Regions from separate parts of the Pseudomonas sp. GW822-FHT07A10 genome, predicted to be linked through region 1. Evidence: riboswitches for the same ligand, from Rfam matches in the RefSeq annotation. Region 1 holds a riboswitch; the other holds the start of a gene.
The links. A riboswitch is a leader RNA that binds a small molecule or an ion and turns the genes downstream of it on or off. The one in region 1 is predicted to bind cobalamin.
Positions count from the first base shown of each region.

Region 2: linked by a shared signal. The riboswitch ahead of AC1RL4_RS00130 (CbtB domain-containing protein) and the one ahead of cobO (cob(I)yrinic acid a,c-diamide adenosyltransferase) in region 1 are both predicted to bind cobalamin.

Region 1 covers NZ_JBXAKV010000018.1:96,860-100,260, forward strand. The annotation lists gene AC1RL4_RS25335 (PQQ-dependent sugar dehydrogenase) at 1-616, opposite strand, end outside; gene AC1RL4_RS25340 (hypothetical protein) at 685-1,269, opposite strand; cobalamin riboswitch at 1,424-1,657, shown strand; gene cobO (cob(I)yrinic acid a,c-diamide adenosyltransferase) at 1,739-2,350, shown strand; gene AC1RL4_RS25350 (cobyrinic acid a,c-diamide synthase CobB) at 2,347-3,401, shown strand, end outside.
Region 2 covers NZ_JBXAKV010000001.1:34,118-37,518, forward strand. The annotation lists gene cobM (precorrin-4 C(11)-methyltransferase) at 1-523, opposite strand, end outside; gene AC1RL4_RS00120 (cobalamin biosynthesis protein) at 606-1,019, opposite strand; gene AC1RL4_RS00125 (CbtA family protein) at 1,016-1,720, opposite strand; gene AC1RL4_RS00130 (CbtB domain-containing protein) at 1,732-1,935, opposite strand; cobalamin riboswitch at 2,058-2,285, opposite strand; cobalamin riboswitch at 2,404-2,618, shown strand; gene cobW (cobalamin biosynthesis protein CobW) at 2,721-3,401, shown strand, end outside.

The DNA of each region.
Region 1 (3,401 bases):
TGGTCCAGTGGTGATTTCGCGTTCCGCCCGGCAAATCGACCACTTTGATTGGCTGTGACTTGATTGCTGTCTCGCCGTTTTCATAGTGAAAACGCAGCAAGCGGTCGGTGTCGGCGACATACAGGTCTTTGCCAACCAGGGTCATGCCGAAAGGCGAGTTGAGGTTTTCCAGGAACACCGTGCGGGTTTCGGCGACGCCGTCGTGGTCCTTGTCCCGCAGCAGAGTGATGCGGTTCGGGCTGGGGACGCCGGCTCCGGCGCGGCCCATGACTTTGCCCATGATCCAGCCGCGAATGCCATTGCTGTCATCGGATTTGGACGGCGCGTTGGTTTCGGCCACCAGTACGTCGCCGTTGGGCAGCACGTAGAGCCAGCGTGGGTGTTCGAGGCCTTCGGCAAACGCTACTACTTGAGTGCCTGCGGCGGCGACGGGTTTTTTACCCTGAGGCCAGCCGATCGCCGGGGCGATGTTCACCGTCGGGATCAGGGTTTTGTTCGGTTCCGGCAGCTTGGGCGACGGTCCGGTGCCGTCCGAGACTTGCAGGCTGGAGGTTTCACCACAGGCGGCGAGCCCCCCGGCGAGCGCGATGATGAAAATGAGCTGGGGTTTGCGCATTACTGATCTTCCCTATGAATGCATTGACGTAATCATAGAGAAGCGTAAACACCCGATGGTTCAACCGGTCAGCCGCGGGCCTCCTTGAACAGCACGGCGATCCCCGGATGGTAGTTTCCGGCTTCATTGCGCAATTTGCGGTAGGCGTAAGGGAAATACCAGGCCACGGCGCAGGTGTGTTCCTTTTGCAGGTCGTCGAGCATGTCCTGGAGTTCTTCTGGGGTAGCGCTGTGCTGGGCTTTTTGTGGGGCGACAAACAGGCAGCCGAGTTTCAGGTCGCTGGCGTAGCTGATGCGCTTCGCGTCGCTGGTGATGTCCGCCAGTGCCTGGGTCAGGTTCAAGCTATTGACCCGTGGCCAGCGCTGGGTGGCCTGCAGGTAAGCGCGTTCTTCGCTGGTAGCGATAAACAGATCGGCGCGGGCGTTGCGTTCGCCTTCTTCGGTCTGTTTGCGCGACGGTGTTTGCTGCAGCGTGACCATTTCCGCCATCCAGGCTGCGGCAGAGAGCAGGCCGAGGTTGGCGTTTTCGTCGTACCAGTAAGGCGTATCGTTATCTCCGCGCACGGCGTTGTAGCGGTCGATACAGTCAAACCAGCGTTCCAGCACCGGGCGCAGGAATTCCAGCTTCGGATTGCTGATGATCATGCCTTGCATGTGGCTCACCCTTGTTATTGTGTTATGAGGTTGTGGCTCTTTGATATCACTGCTGGCAGTGTGGCACAAGATTGGCGTCAGATAATTGATCGGCGGCAGTTATTCGCCGGAAGGCGTCCCGTCTTTAATTGACGCTCCACCCCCAACCCTCTAACCTTCGCGGCTTGTTTCAGGTGCTCTGTGGCCTTGGTCGACAGAGTGAAACAGGGAAGCCGGTGAGTGGATTTCTTCCAGCGAAGAATGATCACGATCCCGGCGCTGCCCCCGCAACGGTAAATGAGTGAAGACTGTGCCTTGAGCCACTGTGTCGACTGTCGACATGGGAAGGCGCGCAGTTGGCCCCGCGCCGCTCATGAGCCCGGAGACCGGCCTGATCCATTCAGCGGCATCACGGTGGGCGATGCCAGGCTTCTTGCCGTCTATTCTTGTGCCTGCCCGCCGTTATCCAGCCTCAACGGAGAGCTCCCCCATGACTGATACCCCTGATCGTGACGAACGCCATCTGGCGCGCATGCTGCGCAAAAAAGCCGTGATCGACGAACGCATCGCCAATTCGCCGAATGAATGCGGCCTGCTGCTGGTGCTGAGCGGCAACGGTAAAGGCAAAAGCAGTTCGGCGTTCGGCATGCTGGCGCGCTCCATGGGCCACGGCATGCAATGCGGCGTGGTGCAGTTCATCAAGGGGCGCAGCAGCACCGGCGAGGAATTGTTCTTCCGGCGCTTTCCGGAGCAGGTGCGTTTTCATGTGATGGGCGAGGGCTTCACCTGGGAAACCCAGGACCGCCAGCGTGACATCGCCGCCGCCGAAGCTGCGTGGGCGGTGTCCCGCGAACTGTTGAGCGATCCGTCGATTGGCCTGGTGGTACTCGATGAATTGAACATCGCCCTCAAGCACGGCTACCTCGATCTCGATCAGGTGCTCAGCGACTTGCAGGCCCGTCCGCCGATGCAGCATGTGGTGGTCACTGGCCGTGGCGCCAAACCGGAGATGATCGAACTGGCTGACACCGTCACCGAAATGGGCATGATCAAGCACGCTTTCCAGGCCGGGATCAAAGCGCAAAAAGGCGTCGAGTTGTGAATCAACCACGTCAATGCCCGGCGGTACTGATTGCCGCGCCGGCCTCCGGTCAGGGCAAGACCACCGTCACCGCCGCGCTCGCCCGTTTGCATCGCAATCAGGGGCGCAAGGTGCGCGTGTTCAAATGCGGCCCGGACTTTCTCGACCCGATGATTCTCGAGCGCGCCAGCGGTGCGCCGGTTTATCAACTGGACATGTGGATGGTCGGCGAGCAGGAAAGTCGTCGCCTGTTGTGGGAAGCCGCTGGCGAAGCCGATCTGATCCTCATCGAAGGCGTCATGGGGCTGTTCGACGGTACACCGTCCAGTGCCGACCTGGCGCGGCATTTTGGTGTGCCGGTGCTCGGCGTGATTGACGGCACCGCGATGGCGCAGACCTTTGGCGCACTGGCCCTGGGGCTTGCGCGCTATCAGCCGGATTTGCCGTTTGCCGGTGTGTTGGCCAACCGGGTTGGCACCCTGCGTCATGCGCAATTGCTCGAAGGCAGTCTGACAGAAGGCTTGCGTTGGTACGGCGCGTTGTCCCGGGAGACCGGCATCGAATTGCCGAGTCGGCACCTCGGTCTGGTACAGGCCAGCGAATTGAATGATCTCGATCTGCGCCTCGATGCAGCCGCCGCCTCGCTGGCCAGCAGTTGCGATGTGGCGTTGCCGCCGGCCGTGGAATTCGCCGCACCTGAAGTGATCGCCGCCGAACCGTTGCTGGCCGGTGTGCGGATTGCCGTGGCCCGGGACGAAGCCTTCGCGTTTACCTACGGCGCGAGCCTGGATCTGCTGCGGGCCATGGGCGCCGAGTTGTCTTTCTTCTCGCCGATCCGCGACCGCGAGTTGCCGGCGGCAGACAGCCTTTATCTGCCGGGCGGTTACCCTGAATTGCACCATGTGGCGTTGTCACAAAACACGCCAATGCTGACCGCCATTCGCGATCACCACGCGGCGGGCAAACCGTTGCTGGCCGAGTGTGGCGGCATGTTGTACCTGCTGGACTCGTTGACCGATGTCGAGGGTACTCGCGCTGAACTGGTTGGCTTGCTGGCCGGTGATGCGGTGAT
Region 2 (3,401 bases), on a different contig from region 1:
ATTCGGCAAGGATCTTTTCCAGATGATTGACCCCCAGATGGATCGCCATGGTCGCCCCGTGCTGCGCCAGACTGCCCAGTTCTTCACCAGCGGGCATCGCGGTTTTGTCGGCATAGCGGGTCAGAATCACGCTCTGTGACACGTCCGGCAGGGTCAGTTCGGCACCCAAAAGGGCCGCGCAGGCGGCGGTGGCGGTGACGCCGGGAATGATTTCGAAAGGGATGTCGAGTTCACGCAAGTAGCGAATCTGCTCGCCGATCGCGCCGTACAGGCTCGGGTCGCCGGAATGCACCCGGGCCACGTCCTGGCCGTTAGCGTGGGCGGTCTTGATCAGCTCGACGATCTGTTCCAGATGCAGTTCAGCGCTGTTGACCACCTGTTCGGCCCGGTGGCCTTCCAGAACGGCGGCGGGGACCAGGGAGCCGGCATAGATGATGACCGGGCAGCTACGAATCAGCCGCTGGCCTTTGACGGTGATCAGTTCCGGGTCGCCGGGGCCGGCGCCAATGAAGTAGACGGTCATCGTCGTTTCCTGTCAGAAATAGGTGCTGGGCATGCTTCAGATGAAGAATGCTCATGATCGAGGGCAGGGATTATCGGGGATTTTACGCGGCGCTGGCCAATGCCAGGGTGGCCTGGGCGTATTTTTGTCGTGGAATCAGTAACTTTGCCGGTGCCTGGGCCAATTGTTCGGCCAGGGCCAACGCAGCGCTTTCCGCCACGCCGTAGCAACCGGTGCGTTCAAACGCGATGTCCGAGTGGTGACTCAGTTGTGCTTGATAGGTCGCCAATTGTTCGCTGCTGAAGTACATCAGCGGCAATGCCAGCTGTTCGGCCAGTTCGATCAGGCCAGGCTCTTCGCGCTTCAGGTCGATGCTGGCCAAGGCCTTGATCTCACTGAGCCCGATTTGATGGGCCTGTAACGCCTGATCGAGCAGCGCCCGCAGCGTGCTGACGGGGCAGCCGCGCTGGCAGCCCAGGCCGACCACCAGGGTCGGCGCAGAGCTGACGTCAGTCATGCGCTGTAATGGCCATCGCTTTTGCGGCGGAACAACCAGGCGCTGATCAGGCCCAGGGCCAGCCAGAACGCCACGTTGGTCAGCTGCGAAGCGATTTTGAATTGCGCTTCCAGGGCTTCCGGCGCCAGCATTGAATGGACTTCCGGTTGTGGTGCGCCAATCACATGCGGCACGGCCAGGATCGCCACGCCGAGAGTTTTCATCAGCCAGTGACGGCTGAACACGATCAACGCGATGCCGACGGCCGTGGACGCGGCAGTGCCGATCCACCAGATTTGCCGTTGCGCCAGATCAGCCGCGGCAGTGCCCGGCAGCTCAGGCGGCAGGCCGAGAGTCGGAGCCAGCACGAACGTCGCATAACCGGCCAGGCCCCAAAGCAGGCCCTGAGAGGTTTTGGTCGGTGCGCGCAGGGTGTAAAGACCGGCGAGCATCAGGGCGAAACCGACGGCTACCACCAGGTTGCCGCCGGTAGTGGACAGCACGCGCTGCCAGCCGTCTTCCGGTTCCCAGGCTTCGGCATCGTGGGTATGAGCGACTGCGCCCGCGGCGTGTTCGTGGATTTCAACAGCGGCCGGCTCGGATTTTTCGTAGGTCTCTGCCTGCAAAATCAGCGGGGAGACCCAGAAGCTTTGCAGCAGGGTCAATAGCAGGGCGGCCAGCAGCCCGGTGAAACCTGCGGTTTGCGCAATACGCTTGATCATCTCAGCAGGTCTCAATGGCACGGAAAGGCGGAGCTGTGACGGGTATCGTGCGCGGCGTTGTGCACCGCTTCGATGTGCGAGAAACCGGCGAAATACACAAGGCTGGCGCCAAGGATCGACGCACACACGGCGGCGGTCAGGCGTTGAGTCAGGGTCGTGGTGGTGCTGGCGATGCTCTTGTCGGTGTTGCTGGCGGTGCTGCTGATGATCGTCATGGCGCTTCCCTCTGGTCTGTCAGCGGGTGAATAGAGCGCATGAAAACCTCCGCACGCCAAGGGCTCGCAGAGATTTCGAACAGCGCCCGCCCACCGCGGGTTTGTCATTCAGTGAACGTAAAAGTCACTTTGTGTTGCGGGCCGGTCTCCGGGCTCGCGAGGGGCTGGGCTTGTGCCTGAACCTGCAAACATCACCTTCCCATGCCGTATGGCCGGCACAGTGGATCTGACGCTTCACTCGCTTACCGTTGCGGGGGCAGCACCGGACTGACATGGCTTTAGAGTAAAGCACATGATTCACCGGTTTCCCGTTTCACCCTGTGAAGGGCACCCGTAACAAGGCGTGTAGGAGAGCATGGGCGAGGGCGGGGAGTCAATTGGCAGGGGTTCTCACTTGAATACCAAAATGATTGGCTCTTTGTAAGTGCGGGTGGCGTGCGCAGTGATTGACCCGCCCCCACACGATGCGTAGCCTTGCGCTTTCGAGGTTCTTCGGCGTCTGTCGAAGCTAAGAAGGGAACGCGGTCGATGCCGCGGCTGCCCCCGCAACTGTGAACGGTGATGTTCGCTGCCACGCCACTGCAAACCCTGTGCAACGGGCTCGCGGGAAGGCGCAGCGAATGCCAGGCTGACCCGCCGGGCACACCGTCAGCCAGGAGACCTGCCTCGACACAGATTCTCACTTTCAACCGGGCGGGGTGATCCGGTGGCGAACTCTTCAGGCACGCGCCCCCGCGTTGCCGGTTGTCGTCCCGTATGCCCGCCACCTTGCCAAAGGGCATCCGATGAAAACACTGGCCAAACTCCCCGTCACCATCGTCACCGGCTTCCTCGGCTCGGGCAAAACCACCTTGTTGCGGCACATGCTCGACAACGCCCAGGGCCGTCGCATCGCGGTGATCGTCAACGAGTTCGGCGAACTGGGCATCGATGGCGAGATCCTCAAGCAGTGCTCAATCGGCTGCACCGAAGAAGAGGCCAGCGGCCGCGTCTACGAACTGGCCAACGGCTGCCTGTGCTGCACCGTCCAGGAAGAATTCTTCCCGGTGATGCGCGAACTCGTTGCGCGCCGCGGCGACCTCGACCACATCCTCATCGAAACCTCGGGCCTGGCCCTGCCAAAGCCTTTGGTTCAAGCCTTCCAGTGGCCGGAAATCCGCAGTGCCTGCACCGTTGACGCGGTGATCACCGTGGTCGACAGCCCGGCCGTCGCTGCCGGCACTTTCGCTGCATTCCCGGATCAAGTGGATGCCCAGCGCAAACTCGACCCGAACCTGGACCACGAATCGCCACTGCACGAACTGTTCGCCGACCAACTGGCCAGCGCCGACCTGGTAATCCTCAACAAAGCCGACCTGATCAGCGCCGCAGACCTGGCCCGAGTGCGCCTGGAAGTCGCCGAAGAGCTGCCACCGGCGGTGAAAGTCATCGAAGCCAGCAGCGGTCGCTTGCCACTGGACGTGCTG